DNA from 3 places in the Streptomyces sp. NPDC050738 genome. Region 3 is predicted to be linked to each of the others. Evidence: riboswitches for the same ligand, from Rfam matches in the RefSeq annotation. Region 3 holds a riboswitch; each other region holds the start of a gene.

Region 1 (5,510 bases), on a different contig from region 3:
AGTAGAAGAACACCAGGTCACCGGGGGCCAGTTGGGACTGGGTGACGCGCTGCCCGGCGTTGATCTGGGTGTAGGTGGTGCGGGGGAGCGAGAGGCCGGCCGAGCGGTAGGCGGCCTGGGTGAGGCCTGAGCAGTCGAAGGCGTTCGGGCCCGTCGCGCCCCAGACGTAGGGGCTGCCGAGGGCGCCGTACGCGAAGGAGACCGCCTGCGCCGCACGGGAGTTGGGGGCCACGGCCGAGGAGCGGGCCACGGACCGGCTGGCGGCCGAGGCGGGGGCGGCGGCAGCGCTCTCGTAACTCGTGCGCTCGGGGGCGCTGAGCCGGTCGAGGAGTGCCTGCGCGTCGCGGATCTTCGCCTGGACCGCTGTCTTCTGCTTCTTCAAGTCCGCCTGGTCGGTGCGGAGTTGGGTGAAACGCGTGTCGGCGGTGGTGCGCAACTGGTCGATCTGGCCGATCTGGTGCCGAATGTCATCGATATCGGCGCTCTGGCGCGCGCCCAGCTGGTCGGTCATCGCGGCCCGGTCCAGGAACTGCGAGGCGTCCGAGGAGAGCAGCACCTGCACGGTCGGGTCGATGCCCCCGGTGCGGTACTGGGCGGCCGCGCTCTGCCCGATCTGGCGCCGGGCGGCGTTGAGGGTCTCGGTCTTGCGGGCGGCCTCGTCCTGCAGCGCGGAGATGGCCTTCTGGGTGGCCTGGGTCTTCTGCTTGGCGCCGTTGTACGCCTCGGTGGCGACCTCCGCCTCCTGGTACAGCTTGTCGACCTTCGCCTTGACCTGAGCGGGGGTGAGGTTCGGCTCCGCGTGCCCGGTGCCTTCGAAGGCGGTGGCCGATGCCACGGTGGCGATCGCGAGGGTGGCCGCGGTGCGGGCGGCGGGGCCGGTGAGCGGGCGCTGCTTGGGTTTTCGGTGAGCGGCCACGAGGGCGGGTCACGTCCTTCCGTATGACGTCCGTATCCGCGCGTCACGTCCGTGACGCGCGTCCGGCGGCGGCCCGCACAGGGGGAGCGGGCCGCCGCCGGTTCTTTCGGCGGTGGTGACCGACAGTCGTCCGGCCCTTCTCCTGCGGATCGGACGGGACGGCGGTGGGGAGCCGGTCACCTGGAGAAGGACGCTAAACCTGAGGTTGCGCGAAAGCGCTGGTTTGCCTTGAAGTGGTTCATTTTGGTCATGGAGTGAGCGGCTGTGACCGGTGAATGCGCACGACCTGAGTGAAAGATGGTGTCAAGGGGTGGCTAGGGTCTGGCCCATGGACGTACTGATCAATGTCTTCGTGGGCCTGCACATCATCGGCATCGCCTCGCTGCTCGGTGGTTTCCTGACCCAGATGAAGGCGATGGGCGCGGGCACGGCGCGCTTCGTGCCCGCGATGCTGCACGGGGCGCTGACGATGCTGGTCACGGGGGTCGCGCTGGTCGGCCTCAACCAGGCCGACGACCACACGGTCAACAACGTCAAGATCGGCATCAAGCTGGCGGTCCTGATCGTGATTCTCGGCCTGGTCTACGTCAAGCGTGACGAGGAGAAGGTCGAGAAGGCGCTGTTCGGTGCGGTCGGCGGCCTGACCGTGGCCAACATCTTCATCGCGGTGCTGTGGACGTGAGGCTGAGGTGAGCCCGGCGTGAGTCAGGCCGGGCGCACCGAGCCGTAGATCGGCATGTAGTAGATCGACTCCTCGCGGACATTCGCGCCGGTGTGCGGTGCGTGGATCATCTTGCCGCCGCCGATGTAGATCCCGACATGGCTGATGTCGTCGTAGAAGAAGACCAGGTCACCGGGTTGGAGATCGGCCGTCGCGATGCGCTTGCCGACCTTCACCTGGTCCCAGGTGGTGCGCGGGAGGTCGATGCCGGCGGCCTTCCAGGCGGCCTGGGTGAGGCCCGAGCAGTCGTAGGAGCTGGGGCCCGTCGCGCCCCAGACGTACGGCTTGCCCATCTGGTCGCGGGCGAAGTCGAGGACCTTGGCGGCCTTGGCCGCGTACGAACCCGAGGACGACGAACCCGAGGCGCTGCCGGAGCCGCCGCCTGACGCCGCCTCCTTCGCCGCCGCCTCCTTCGCGGCCTTCTCCGCCGCCGCCTGCTTGGCCGCCAGCTCCGCCGCCTTCTTCGCGGCCGCCTTCTGCCGCGCCTTCTCCAGCGCCGCCAGCCGTGCCTTCTCCTCCGCCGTCAGCTTCGACAGCAGCTCCCGCGTCTCGGCGAGCTTCGACTGCACCTGCCCCTTGGTGGCCTTCAGATCCGCCTGCGCGGTGGTGAGCGTCTCCAGCTGCGTGGTCGCCTCGGCGCGCTGCTTCGCCGCCGCCTTCTGCTGCGTCTCGAAGTCGTCGACCGCGTGCGTCTGCTGCGCGGACAGCTGCTTCATGGCCTGGTTCTGGTCGAAGTACGACTGCGGGTCGTCGGCGAGCAGCAGGTTCGCGGTGGTGGCGAGCGGGCCGCCCCGGTACTGCGCTGCCGCGTACTGCCCCAGCTCGCGCCGCGACTTGTTGAGCTGGTCGGTGCGTGCGGCCACGGCGTCGAGGAGCTTGTCGACCTTCTTGCGCTGCAGAGCGGTGGACTCCTTGGCGCGGTCGTACTTCTGCGTCTCGGTGCCGGCCTGCCGGTAGAGGTCGTCGACCTTCTTCTGTACGTCCTCGATGCTCGGCTTCGGCTGCGCGGGCGCGGCCTGCGCGCTCTGCGTGAGCAGCGAGACGGAGGCGAGTGCCGCGGTCGTGAGCGATACGGCGGGTACGGCTGCGCGTATTCGGGTACGCGGCTTGCGGTGGTCTGCCAAGGCAGGCGTGTTCCTTCCGTGGACCGCCTACCGGGTTAGCTGTCGGGTTCGGGCTTCGGAAGGCGCCCTACGGTCCTTTGGGGGTACGGACCGATTCACCCCGGTGGTGCTTGGTGGGTCCCCGGCTCCAACTGCCGTACGACGCAGGTCGTGCGGCAGAGCGGACTCGGCGCGGCGGCGCGCTCCGGCGCGGTTCGCCGGTGGGGGTACGGCCACCTGAGCGAGCACGGTAGCGGCCTCCTGTGGCGGGTGGGAAGCCTGATGTTCGATATGCCCGATACATTTTCGTGACCTGCGGGACGGACCTCCCGAAAGCGGTCTCCGGCCGCTACAGGAGCGGGGGCCGGGGATACCGACCCGGAGTGTCACTGGTCCGGCCTAGACTCGGTGGACGATGAGCAGCCTCTTTGACGACAGCTTCCTGGCGAACCTCCAGCCCACCGAGGACGCGCCTCCGCCCCCCGAGGACCACGCCCCCGAGGAGGTCCCCGCCGACCTCTTCGGCGGCGCCTTCGACGGGCCGCCTCGTGACGCGTACTACCGCGACGGCGCCCCCCGCCCCGCCGTGGACCCCGCCGCGCTCCTCGACGGCCTGAACGCCGAGCAGCGCGCGGCGGTCGTGCACTCCGGGTCCCCGCTGCTCATCGTGGCCGGCGCGGGTTCCGGCAAGACCCGGGTGCTCACCCACCGCATCGGGCACCTCCTGGGCGCCCGCGGCGTCCACCCCGGCCAGATCCTCGCGATCACCTTCACCAACAAGGCCGCGGGCGAGATGAAGGAGCGCGTCGAGAATCTGGTGGGCCCGCGCGCCCACGCCATGTGGGTCCTGACCTTCCACAGCGCGTGCGTCCGCATCCTGCGCCGCGAGTCGAAGAAGCTCGGCTTCACGTCGTCGTTCTCGATCTACGACGCCGCGGACTCCAAGCGGCTCATGGCCCTGGTCTGCCGGGATCTGGACCTGGACCCCAAGAAGTTCCCGCCCAAGGCCTTCAGCGCCAAGATCTCCAACCTCAAGAACGAGCTCATCGACGAGGAGACCTTCGCCTCGACGGCCGCCGACGGCTTCGAGAAGACCCTCGCCGAGGCGTACGCGATGTACCAGGGGCGCCTCCGCGAGGCGAACGCCCTCGACTTCGACGACATCATCATGACCACGGTGCACCTGCTCCAGGCGTTCCCGGACGTCGCCGAGCACTACCGGCTGCGCTTCCGCCACGTCCTGGTCGACGAGTACCAGGACACCAACCACGCCCAGTACACGCTGGTCAAGGAGCTGGTGGGGTCGGGCCCCGCCCCCGCCGAGCTGTGCGTCGTCGGTGACGCGGACCAGTCGATCTACGCCTTCCGAGGCGCGACGATCCGCAACATCATGCAGTTCGAAGAGGACTACCCCGACGCGACGACGATCCTCCTGGAGCAGAACTACCGCTCCACGCAGACGATCCTCTCCGCCGCCAACGCCGTCATCGAGCGCAACGAGAGCCGCCGCCCCAAGAACCTGTGGACCGACGCGGGCGAGGGCGCGAAGATCGTCGGCTATGTCGCGGACACCGAGCACGACGAGGCGCAGTTCATCGCCGAGGAGATCGACCGGCTCACGGACGCGGGCGACGCGAAGGCATCGGACGTCGCCGTCTTCTACCGTACGAACGCCCAGTCCCGTGTCTTCGAAGAGATCTTCATCCGGGTCGGGCTCCCGTACAAGGTCGTCGGCGGGGTGCGCTTCTACGAGCGCAAGGAGGTCAGGGACATCCTGGCGTACCTCCGGGTCCTCTCCAATCCCGAGGACACCGTCCCGCTGCGCCGCATCCTGAACGTACCCAAGCGCGGGATCGGCGAGCGCGCCGAGGCGATGATCGACGCGCTCGGGCTGCGGGAGAAGATCAGCTTCCCGCAGGCGCTGCGCCGGGTCGACGAGGCGTACGGAATGGCGGCCCGCTCCTCGAACGCCGTCAAGCGGTTCAACGTCCTGATGGAGGAGCTGCGGACCATCGTCGAGTCGGGGGCCGGACCGGCCGTCGTACTGGAGGCCGTGCTCGAACGGACCGGCTATCTCGCCGAGTTGCAGGCATCCACCGACCCGCAGGACGAGACCCGTATCGAGAACCTCCAGGAACTGGCCGCCGTGGCCCTGGAGTTCGAGCAGGAGCGCTCGGCGGCAGGCGAGGAGGGCGCGGGCACCCTCGCCGAGTTCCTGGAGAGGGTCGCGCTCGTCGCCGACTCGGACCAGATCCCGGACGAGGACGAGGACGGCTCCGGCGTCATAACGCTGATGACGCTCCATACGGCCAAGGGCCTTGAGTTTCCTGTGGTGTTCCTGACGGGCATGGAGGACGGGGTCTTCCCGCACATGCGCGCGCTGGGGCAGGTCAAGGAGCTCGAGGAGGAGCGGCGTCTCGCGTACGTGGGGATCACGCGGGCGCGCGAGCGGCTGTATCTGACGCGCTCCACGATGCGCAGCGCCTGGGGCCAGCCCTCGTACAACCCGGCCTCGCGCTTCCTGGAGGAGATCCCGGCCCAGCACCTGGAGTGGAAGCGGACGGGTGCGATGGCGGCTCCGGCGGGGCCGACGTCGGGGATCGCCGCGTCGCTGTCCTCCTCGCGTGCGCGGGGCGGCAGCGGTGGCGCCACGGGCTTCGCCACGCGGCGTGCGAGCGACAAGCCGGTGATCACGCTGCACGTGGGGGACCGGGTCACCCACGACCAGTTCGGTCTGGGCACGGTCATGCAGGTGACCGGGACGGGCGCG
Region 2 (5,510 bases), on a different contig from region 3:
CCCACAAGGGCCTCGCCAAGTACGGCATCGAGGAGGCGTACGAACTCGTCGAGGCCATCGAGGACGGCGACCGCACCGAGCTCCGCGAGGAACTGGGCGACGTACTCCTCCAGGTCGTCTTCCACGCGCGCATCGCCCAGGAGGACCCCGAGGAGCCCTTCTCCATCGACGACGTCGCGGCGACGATCGTGGAGAAGCTGATCCACCGCCACCCCCACGTCTTCGGCGACGAGACGGCCGAGACCCCCGAGGACGTCAAGGCCCACTGGCTGCGCACCAAGGCCATCGAGAAGCAGCGCGACTCGGTGACCGAGGGCGTCCCGCTCGGCCAGCCCGCCCTCGCGCTCGCGGCCAAGCTGACATCCCGCGTACGTACGGCAGCCCTCGACGTCCCCCTCCCCACGGGCACCGGCGTCGGCTACCAACTCCTCGCCCTGGCCGCCGAGGCCGAGGCGCAGGGCACGGACCCCGAGGCCGCCCTGCGCGCGGCGGCCCGCGCCTACCGGGACGCGATCCTCGCGGCAGAGGGTGTGGAGCGGTGACCGCGGCGCCCCAACCCGAGCTGTTCACCTGGGAGTTCGCGACCGACCCGTACCCCGCGTACGCCTGGCTGCGCGAGAACTCCCCGGTCCACCGGACCACACTCCCCAGCGGTGTGGAGGCCTGGCTGGTCACCCGGTACGCGGACGCCCGCGAAGCCCTGGCCGACCAGCGGCTCTCCAAGAACCCCGCGCACCACGCCGAGCAGGACCACGCCAAGGGCAGGACGGGCATCCCCGGCGAGCGCAAGGCCGAGCTGATGACGCATCTGCTCAACATCGACCCGCCGGACCACACCCGGCTGCGCCGCCTGGTCTCCAAGGCCTTCACCCCGCGCACGGTGGCGGAGTTCGCCCCGCGCGTGCAGGAGCTGACGGACCGCCTCATCGACAACTTCGCGCAGAAGGGGGAGGCGGACCTCATCCATGACTTCGCCTTCCCGCTCCCCATCTACGCGATCTGCGACCTGCTGGGCGTCCCGCGCGAGGACCAGGACGACTTCCGCGACTGGGCCGGGATGATGATCCGGCACGGCGGCGGCCCGCGCGGGGGAGTGGCCCGCTCGGTCAAGAAGATGCGCAACTACCTCGCCGAACTCATCCACCGCAAACGCGAGAACCCCGGCGACGACCTGATCTCCCACCTCATCAGCGCCTCGGACCACGGCGAGCACCTCAGCGAGAACGAGGCCGCCGCGATGGCCTTCATCCTTCTCTTCGCCGGCTTCGAAACCACCGTCAACCTCATCGGCAACGGCGTCCACTCCCTCCTCCAGAACCCCACCCAGCGCGAGCGCCTCCAGTCCTCGCTGGCGGCGGGAGAGACCGAGCTGCTGGCCACCGGAGTCGAGGAACTGCTGCGCTACGACGGCCCGGTCGAGCTCGCCACCTGGCGCTTCGCCACCGAAGCGCTGACGCTGGGCGGCCAGGACATCGCCGAGGGCGACCCCGTGCTCGTCGTCCTCGCGGCCGCCGACCGCGACCCGGAGCGCTTCACCGCGCCCGACACCCTCGATCTCTCCCGAAGTGACAACCAGCACCTCGGATACGGCCACGGAATCCACTACTGCCTCGGTGCGCCGCTCGCCCGCCTGGAGGGCAGGACGGCCCTCGCCACGCTCCTCACTCGCCTCCCTGACCTGCGACTTGCGGGAGATCCTGCCGATTTGCGCTGGCGCGGCGGGCTCATCATGCGTGGACTGCGCACGCTTCCGGTGGAGTTCACGGCCGAACAGAACTGACGCTCCGTCAAGACTGTGACTTTCACGTGATCTGCGCTGCATCGACTTGTGACCCGCGTTCGATTCCGGCTAGGTTCGCCGTTCGACTCATCCGTCACACGGAAGGCCCTCGCATGAGCTCCGGGAACGGTCGGCATCGCCGCCCTCGTCAGGCTCCCGCTTTTGTCGTAGCGGCAGGAGTGACGGGTTCGGCCATCGCGATTCCGCTTCTCGCCGCAACGGGCGCCCACGCGGCGGACTCCAGCACCTGGGACCGGGTCGCACTCTGCGAGAGCGGCGGCATGTGGAGCGCCGACCTCGGCAACGGCTACTACGGCGGTCTGCAGTTCTCGCAGGAGAAGTGGGACACCTACGGCGGCTCGCAGTACGCGGCGCGCGCCGACCTCGCCAGCCGCGCCCAGCAGATCGCGGTGGCCCAGAAGGTCCTCGACGCGGAGGGCACCAAGCCCTGGGCGAGCTGCGCGGAGATCTCCGGCCTGGCGAACGCGGCCGAGGCCGGTGCGACTCCGTCGGTCGACCCCGGCGCCACGAACACCGCGACACCCGCGCCGACGGATTCGGCGACGCCGGCCCCCTCGGACACGGAGACGTCGACTCCGTCCGCAACCCCCTCGCAGTCCGCGAAGCCCGACGCCACGGCCACGCCCGCACCCTCCGCGAGCGCGGACGCGGACAAGGGCGCGGACCAGGGCAAGGGGCAGGGCCAGGGCAAGCACCGCGGCGGAACGGACGCGTCGGACACCTCCGACACGTCGGGCACGGGCCGCGACACCGGCCGCCACGCCTCCCGCGGTGACGCCACGGATCGCTCCGAAGCCGCCGCAGGCGACTACACGGTCCGCACCGGCGACAACCTCTGGGCCATTGCGGACGCACACGACATCAAGGGCGGCTGGCCGGCGCTCTACGCGGCCAACGAGAAGACCGTCGGCTCGGATCCGGACCTCATCGTTCCTGGTCAGAGCCTCGATTTGGGCTGAAAAGCGGGGCAGTTGGGGCGCTAATGTCCCAATTTGAGCAACTGAGACAAGGGTCTCTTCACCCTCCGCTCATGCCCGGTTCGTTCCGTACGTCCAACCCGTCGCCCACCTGCACACATGTGGTCTTCCTGTGTGCAAGCAGCGGCTTTTCGCCCCGATGTTCGTCTTTGAACATCGGGGCGACCTGTGTTTACGGTTCAGGCCGCTCGTCAAAGCGAGCACCAGCGACCGTCACGCCGAATCCTGCCGTCGGTCGCTCGGGATACTCGACGCGTAAAGCGCCGTAGGCAGGAGCGGGGGACCCAGGTAAGTGCCGGGAGACCGGCTTGGGGTTAAGCCGAGCGCTAGGACGCTCGGCCGGGCAACTCATTGGCCCGAACCCGACAGCTCACCTCGTAGGCGTCGGTGAGGAGATTCCGCATGCTGTTTTCCAGCAAGTCCAAGCACCGCCGCCCCTCGAAGGCCGTTCGCTACACCATGCTCGCCGGCATCACCGGTGCCGCTGTGGCCGCGCCTCTGATCGGCGCCACCTCGGCCTCCGCCGCCTCCGTCTCCACCTGGGACGCTGTCGCCCAGTGCGAGTCCGGCGGCGACTGGTCGATCAACACGGGCAACGGTTACTACGGTGGCCTGCAGTTCTCCGACTCCAGCTGGGCCGCCGCCGGCGGTACGCAGTACGCCCAGCACGCCAACGAGGCGACCAAGGACCAGCAGATCGCCACGGCCGAGAAGCTGCTCGACATGCAGGGCCCGGGTGCCTGGGCCTGCGCCGGCGCCGGCAACCTGAGCAACGACGGTGTCGACCCGGGCGTCAGCACCGACTCCGGCAACTCGGCGTCGAGCGACTCGTCCTCCAGCGACTCGTCCTCGTCCTCGTCCGACAACTCGTACTCCGCGGACTCCAGCTCCTCCTCGGACAGCTCGTCCTCGGACGACTCGGCCCAGGCCCCCGCCGCGGAGACCCCCGCGCCGAAGGCGTCCTCCTCGTCCTCGTACGAGAAGGGCGACGGCGAGTACAAGGTCAAGACCGGCGACACCCTCAGCAAGATCGCCGAGTCGCACGACACGACCTGGCAGAAGCTGTTCAAGGCCAACGGCGACATCGTCAAGAACGCCGACCTGATCTACCCGGGCCAGCAGCTGCACCTCAGCTGATAGCTGAACCAGCCGGAGCCGATCCAGGCTCCCCCCAGGGCACCCCGGCCCGGCGCGACATCCCCCGTTCGCGCCGGGCCGGGGTTTTCAGCTATTACCGGGCAGTAACTTTCAGGTCCTTCGCCCTGCAATACTCGACTTTGGGCCCTTTTTCGTCCCAGGGGCCGGTCGCACGGCTGGCCGAACCCCGCCAGCCGGTTAGGCTCTTGTCGCAAGGCCAAAGCGACCCTGCACCCCATAGCGTCACATCCCATAAGGAGATGCTCGTGCCGTCCATCGACGTCGTCGTAGCCCGGGAAATCCTGGACTCCCGAGGCAACCCCACGGTCGAGGTCGAGGTCGGCCTCGACGACGGCAGCACGGGTCGTGCTGCTGTTCCGTCTGGTGCCTCCACCGGTGCTTTCGAGGCCATTGAGCTCCGTGACGGTGACCCCAACCGTTACCAGGGCAAGGGTGTCGAGAAGGCCGTCCTCGCCGTCATCGAGCAGATCGGCCCGGAGCTCGTCGGTTACGACGCCACCGAGCAGCGCCTGATCGACCAGGCGATGTTCGACCTCGACGCCACGGAGAACAAGGGTTCCCTCGGCGCGAACGCCATCCTCGGCGTCTCGCTCGCCGTGGCCCACGCCGCCTCCGAGGCCTCCGACCTGCCGCTGTTCCGCTACCTCGGTGGCCCGAACGCGCACCTGCTGCCCGTCCCGATGATGAACATCCTCAACGGTGGGTCGCACGCCGACTCCAACGTCGACATCCAGGAGTTCATGATCGCCCCGATCGGCGCGGAGTCCTTCTCCGAAGCCCTTCGCTGGGGTGCGGAGATCTACCACACGCTGAAGAAGGTCCTGAAGACCAAGGGTCTCTCGACCGGTCTCGGCGACGAGGGCGGCTTCGCCCCGAACCTCGAGTCCAACCGCGCCGCCCTGGACCTCATCATCGAGGCCATCAAGGAGGCCGGTTACGTCCCCGGCAAGGACGTCGGTCTGGCGCTCGACGTCGCCGCGTCCGAGTTCTACAAGGACGGCAAGTACGAGTTCGAGGGCAAGTCCCGCTCGGCCGCCGAGATGACCGAGTACTACGAGGAGCTCGTCTCCGCGTACCCGATGGTCTCCATCGAGGACCCGCTGTACGAGGACGACTGGGCGGGCTGGAAGGTCCTCACCGACAAGCTGGGCGCCAAGGTCCAGATCGTCGGCGACGACCTCTTCGTCACCAACCCGGAGCGCCTCGCCCGCGGCATCGACGAGGGCTCGGCCAACGCCCTGCTCGTCAAGGTCAACCAGATCGGTTCGCTGACCGAGACCCTGGACGCCGTCGAGCTGGCGCAGCGCAACGGCTTCAAGTGCATGATGTCCCACCGCTCCGGTGAGACCGAGGACGTCACCATCGCCGACCTCGCGGTCGCGGTGAACTGCGGCCAGATCAAGACCGGCGCCCCGGCCCGTTCGGACCGCGTCGCCAAGTACAACCAGCTGCTGCGCATCGAGGAGATCCTCGACGACGCGGCGGTGTACGCGGGCCGCAGCGCCTTCCCGCGCTTCAAGGGTTAATCGCCCTAAGCCTCCACGCGTCCCCGCACACGGTCCCGTACCGTGTGC
Region 3 (5,510 bases):
ACTCGGTGTACCGCATCGCGGCCGGCGGGTCGTCGTTGCCGAGGGAGCCGAAGTTCCCGTGTCCGTCGACCAGCGGGAGCCGCATCGAGAACGGCTGGGCCATCCGCACCAGGGCGTCGTAGATCGACGCGTCGCCGTGCGGGTGCAGCTTGCCCATCACTTCGCCGACGACACGGGCGCACTTCACAAAGCCGCGGTCGCGGCGCAGCCCCATCTCGTTCATCTGGTAGACGATGCGCCGGTGGACGGGCTTCATACCGTCCCGGGCGTCCGGCAGGGCGCGGGAGTAGATCACCGAGTACGCGTACTCGAGGAAGGAGCCCTGCATTTCATCGACCACGTCGATGTCGAGGATCTTCTCCTCGAAGTCCTCCGGCGGCGGGGTCTTCGTGCTGCGGCGGGCCATCGCTGCTGCGGCTCCTTCACATGCCTTGGTCAGGTAGGGACGCCGACCATTGTGGACCGTCCCACTGACAACACCGACCGCGACCCGGGAACTTCGCGCGCTGTCGGCGCGCTTGCATACAGTGGCAGGACATCGCTTTCCTCTTCACCGCGATCGAAGGGACGTACATGCCCATGGGTCACACGGCCACCGCCGAGGCCTCCTCCGGCGGCCTGACAGCAACGGAACACAGGCTGGCGAACGGCCTGCGCGTGGTCCTCTCCGAGGACCACCTGACCCCGGTTGCCGCAGTCTGCCTCTGGTACGACGTCGGTTCGCGGCACGAGGTCAAGGGCCGTACGGGCCTGGCCCACCTCTTCGAGCACCTGATGTTCCAGGGCTCCGGACAGGTGAAGGGCAGCGGCCACGCCGATCTGGTCCAGGGCGCCGGCGGATCGTTCAACGGCACCACCAGCTTCGAGCGCACCAACTACTTCGAGACGATGCCCGCCCACCAGCTGGAGCTCGCGCTCTGGCTGGAGGCGGACCGGATGGGCTCGCTGCTCGCCGCCCTCGACGAGGAGTCGATGGAGAACCAGCGCGACGTCGTCAAGAACGAGCGCCGCCAGCGGTACGACAACGTGCCGTACGGCACCGCGTTCGAGAAGCTGGCCGCCCTCTCCTACCCGGAGGGCCACCCGTACCACCACACGCCGATCGGCTCGATGGCCGACCTGGACGCCGCGACCCTCGAGGACGCGCGCACCTTCTTCCGTACGTACTACGCGCCCAACAACGCGGTGCTCTCGGTCGTCGGCGACATCGACCCGGCGCAGACGCTGGCCTGGGTGGAGAAGTACTTCGGCTCGATCCCCTCGCACGACGGCAAGCAGCCGCCGCGCGACGGTTCGCTTCCGGAGATCATCGGCGAGCAGCTGCGCGAGGAGCTCCACGAGGACGTCCCCTCACGCGCCCTGATGGCCGCCTACCGCCTTCCGAAGGACGGCACCCGCGAGTGCGACGCCGCCGACATCGCGCTGACCATCCTCGGCGGAGGCGAGTCCTCGCTGCTCCACAACCGTCTGGTACGCCGTGACCAGACGGCCGCCGGCGCAGGCTTCGGCATGATGCGGCTGGCCGGCGCACCCTCGCTCGGCTGGCTGGACGTCCAGACGTCGAGCGGTATCGAGGTCCCGGAGGTCGAGGCGACGGTCGACGAAGAGCTCGCCGCGTTCGCCGAGCGGGGTCCCACGGCCGAGGAGATGGAGCGCGCCCAGGCCCAGTTGGAGCGCGAGTGGCTGGACCGGCTCGGCACCGTGGCGCAACGCGCCGACCAACTGTGCCGGTACGCCGTCCTGTTCGGCGACCCGCAGCTCGCGCTGACCGCCGTCCACCGGGTCCTGGACATCACGGCCGAGGAGGTGCAGGCGGTCGCCAAGGCGCTTCTGCGCCCCGACAACCGCGCAGTCCTCGTGTACGAGCCGATCAGCTCCGAAGTGCCCGACGAGTCCGCAGACGCGGCGGAAGAAGCCGAAGAAGAGGGGGCGGACCAGTGACGGAGACCACCGACACCGCTGCCGTGAGCATGACGTACCACCCGCAGCCCCAGCCGGGCACGCCCACACCCTGGGCCTTCCCGGCTCCCGGCCGCTCCACGCTGCCCAACGGTCTGACCGTGCTGCGCTGCCACCGCCCCGGCCAGCAGGTGGTGGCCGTCGAGATCAACCTCGACGCCCCCCTGGACGCCGAGCCGGAGGGCCTCGACGGGATCGCCACGATCATGTCGCGCGCCTTCAACGAGGGCACCGACAAGCACACCGCCGAGGAGTTCGCGGCCGAACTGGAGCGCTGCGGCGCCAACATGGACGCGCACGCCGACCACCCGGGCGTCCGGGTCTCCCTCGAGGTCCCCGTATCGCGGCTGCCCAAGGCGCTCGGCCTGCTCGCCGAGGCACTGCGCGCACCGGCCTTCACCGACGGCGAGATCAGCAGGCTGGTCCGCAACCGTCTCGACGAGATCCCGCACGAGCACGCCAACCCGGGCTACCGGGCCGCCAAGCAGCTCTCCAAGGAGCTCTTCCCGGCCTCCCTGCGCATCTCGCGCCCCCGCCGGGGCACCGAGGAGACGGTGGCGCGCATCGACGCCACAGGCGTCCGCGCCTTCTACGACGCGCATGTGCGCCCCGCCACGGCCACCGCCGTGGTCGTCGGCGACCTCACGGGCGTCGACCTGGACGCGCTGCTCGCCGAGACCCTCGGCGACTGGACGGGCAACACCGCGGCCCCCCGCCCGGCCCCGCCGATCACCGCGGACGACACGGGCCGCGTGATCATCGTGGACCGTCCCGGCTCCGTGCAGACCCAGCTGATCATCGGCCGGATCGGTGCGGACCGCCATGATCGGGTCTGGCCCGCCCAGTTGCTCGGTACGTACTGCCTCGGCGGCACCCTCACCTCCCGTCTGGACCGCGTCCTGCGTGAGGAGAAGGGCTACACCTACGGCGTACGGGCCTTCGGCCAGGTGCTGCGCTCCACTGCCGAGGGCACCGGTGCCGCGATGCTCGCCATCAGCGGCTCGGTGGACACCGAGTCCACCGGGCCCGCGCTGGACGACCTGTGGAAGGTGCTGCGCACGCTCGCCGCCGAGGGGCTCACCGACGCCGAGCGCGAGACCGCCGTACAGAACCTGGTGGGTGTCGCCCCGCTGAAGTTCGAGACGGCCGCGGCGGTCGCGGGCACGCTCGCCGACCAGGTCGAGCAGCACCTCCCGGACGACTTCCAGGCGCAGCTGTACGCGCGCCTCGCCGAGACCGGGACGGTCGAGGCCACGGCCGCGGTCGTCAGTGCCTTCCCCGCGGACCGTCTCGTCACGGTGCTGGTCGGAGATGCGGAGAAGATCGCGGAGCCGGTCAGGGCGCTGGGGATCGGTGAAGTGACCGTCGTCACGGGCTGATCGACAAACAGCAACAAAGGGGACCCCGGCGGCCATTCGGCCGCCGGGGTTCTCCCTTATGTCCGTTTTATTGGAGAGGTTGCCTTGATGTCCTGTGGCGTGCGCTACAAAAGGGGCTGTCTGTTTGGTCCCGGGAACGCGGACCGCTTACCGTCGGTCCCGCTGTTCGTCGTACTTATAGCCGCGTCCGCGGCCCCGGACAGTGATCGCCGAGTCCCCGTCTGGCGCGAGCCTGGGGAGCCGGGGACCCACATCAGTCCCTGGGGTGAATCAGGCGCAAGCCTGTAGGAGACCTTCCTGCTCCGAACCCGTCAGCTAACCCGGTAGGCGAGAAGGAAGGAAAGGACCAACCCCTTCATGGCGTTCGCCCGCCCTACCGGTAAGCACCGTGCCCCGAACCGTCTGACGCGCAAGACCGCGACCTTCGCCGGTGCCGCCGCCCTCGCCACGACCGGCGTCGTAGGAGGCCTGGCCGCCCCGGCCATCGCCGCCGAAGCAGCGGCCCCCGCCGCGGACACCGCCGCTCTCAGCCAGACCATCGTCATCGGCGACTCGCTCGCCGCGCACATCGACGCCCAGGCGGCCGCGCAGAAGCACGAGGCCGCCACGGCCAAGGCCGCCGCGAAGGCGAAGGCCGAAGCGAAGGCCAAGGCGGAAGCCAAGGCCAAGGCCGCCGCGGCCGCCAAGGCGAAGGCCGAGGCCAAGGCCAAGCAGGAGCGCGAGGCCAAGGAGCGCGCCGCCCGCGAGGCCGAGCGCAAGCGCCTGAACGCCTACGTGGCGCCGATATCGGGCTCCTACGTCTCCACCGGCTACAAGACCGGCGGCAGCCTCTGGTCCTCCGGCAGCCACACCGGCATCGACTTCCACGCCGCGTCCGGCACGTCGGTCCACGCCGTCGGCGCGGGCACCGTCGTCGAGGCCGGCTGGGGCGGCGCGTACGGCAACAACATCGTCATCAAGATGAACGACGGCACGTACACGCAGTACGGCCACCTCTCGTCCCTCGGCGTCTCCGTCGGCTCGACCGTCACCTCCGGCCAGCAGATCGGCCTCTCCGGTGCCACCGGCAACGTCACGGGCCCGCACCTCCACTTCGAGGCCCGCACGAGCCCCGAGTACGGCTCGGACATCGACCCGGTCGCGTACCTGCGCTCGCACGGTGTGAACGTCTGACATCCGCTCCACCAGAAGGCCCCGGCGCATCCGCGCCGGGGCCTTCTGCGTATGGTGCTGTGGCCAAAAGATATCCATGATTAACCGGCTGCCATCGGAAATTTACCTCCGCTGCAATAGAGTCGCCGAACAGGCGTCGATCGACCGCGTTTCGCGGGGATTAAGGCGGAGGTTCGGTGATGCGCATTCCAGCGCACTCGGTATGCACGGCAATCCGTGACGACATCGTCTCCGGTGTCTTCGAGCGCGGCAGTCGGCTCACCGAGGAGGTACTGGCCCGCCGGTACGGCGTCTCGCGCGTCCCGGTGCGCGAAGCGCTGCGGACCCTGGAGTCCGAGGGCTTCGTGACCACCCGCCGCCATGCCGGTGCCTGTGTCGCCGAGCCCACCGAGCAGGAGGCCGCCGACCTGCTCGAGATGCGGCTGCTGCTGGAGCCGATGGGCGCGGCCCGCGCTGCTCAGCGGCGTACCGAAGCGCACCTCAAAGTCCTGCGCGGCCTGGTCAGGCTGGGGCAGGAGCGGGCCAGGCGGGGGCAGGGCGAGGACTTGCGCTCACTCGGCGGCTGGTTCCACGAGACGCTCGCGCAGTCCGCGGGCAGTCCGCCGCTGACGGCGCTGCTGACCCAGTTGCGGCACAAGATCGCCTGGATGTACGCCGTCGAGCAGCCCGTCAGGCCGGTCGAATCCTGGGCCGAGCACGGTGCGATCGTCGACGCCGTGGCACGCGGCGACGCGGAACGGGCGAGGGCGCTGACCGTGCTGCATTCGGAACGGGTGAGCGGAGCGCACCGGCTGCGCCGTGCCGCCGCGCATCATGTGAGGACTTCGCAACATGCCGTAAACACCGCGGGCGGTTCGCATTAACAGTCGCGCCGTATACAAAGAAGAGGCAATTCAGTGCCTCTCCTTTCTGCTGCCCTGAATAGGTTCGGAAAATGCCGAAACCGCTCCACCGGAATTCTGGTGGAGCGGTTTCGGTGTGCGAAATTCAGACGGTCTC

What was found. Region 3 has a riboswitch for cyclic di-AMP ahead of AB0H78_RS23565 (M23 family metallopeptidase). Riboswitches for the same ligand answer to the same signal wherever they lie in the genome.
Region 1: it holds a riboswitch for cyclic di-AMP, as region 3 does, so the genes downstream of both, AB0H78_RS11295 (NlpC/P60 family protein) here and AB0H78_RS23565 (M23 family metallopeptidase) in region 3, are expected to answer to the same signal.
Region 2: it holds a riboswitch for cyclic di-AMP, as region 3 does, so the genes downstream of both, AB0H78_RS24925 (transglycosylase family protein) here and AB0H78_RS23565 (M23 family metallopeptidase) in region 3, are expected to answer to the same signal.

What each region holds. Positions count from the first base shown of each region.
Region 1 is NZ_JBFAHN010000003.1:668,771-674,280, reverse strand. It holds gene AB0H78_RS11305 (NlpC/P60 family protein) at 1-916, opposite strand, end outside; gene AB0H78_RS11300 (hypothetical protein) at 1,245-1,598, shown strand; gene AB0H78_RS11295 (NlpC/P60 family protein) at 1,622-2,761, opposite strand; cyclic di-AMP (ydaO/yuaA leader) riboswitch at 2,770-2,915, opposite strand; gene pcrA (DNA helicase PcrA) at 3,156-5,510, shown strand, end outside.
Region 2 is NZ_JBFAHN010000010.1:121,401-126,910, reverse strand. It holds gene AB0H78_RS24940 (nucleoside triphosphate pyrophosphohydrolase) at 1-542, shown strand, start outside; gene AB0H78_RS24935 (cytochrome P450) at 539-1,780, shown strand; gene AB0H78_RS24930 (transglycosylase family protein) at 1,894-2,760, shown strand; cyclic di-AMP (ydaO/yuaA leader) riboswitch at 3,030-3,177, shown strand; gene AB0H78_RS24925 (transglycosylase family protein) at 3,181-3,915, shown strand; gene eno (phosphopyruvate hydratase) at 4,176-5,462, shown strand.
Region 3 is NZ_JBFAHN010000009.1:132,658-138,167, forward strand. It holds gene AB0H78_RS23550 (DNA topoisomerase IV subunit A) at 1-406, opposite strand, end outside; gene AB0H78_RS23555 (pitrilysin family protein) at 580-1,941, shown strand; gene AB0H78_RS23560 (pitrilysin family protein) at 1,971-3,338, shown strand; cyclic di-AMP (ydaO/yuaA leader) riboswitch at 3,536-3,683, shown strand; gene AB0H78_RS23565 (M23 family metallopeptidase) at 3,696-4,511, shown strand; gene AB0H78_RS23570 (GntR family transcriptional regulator) at 4,691-5,374, shown strand; gene AB0H78_RS23575 (HPr family phosphocarrier protein) at 5,499-5,510, opposite strand, start outside.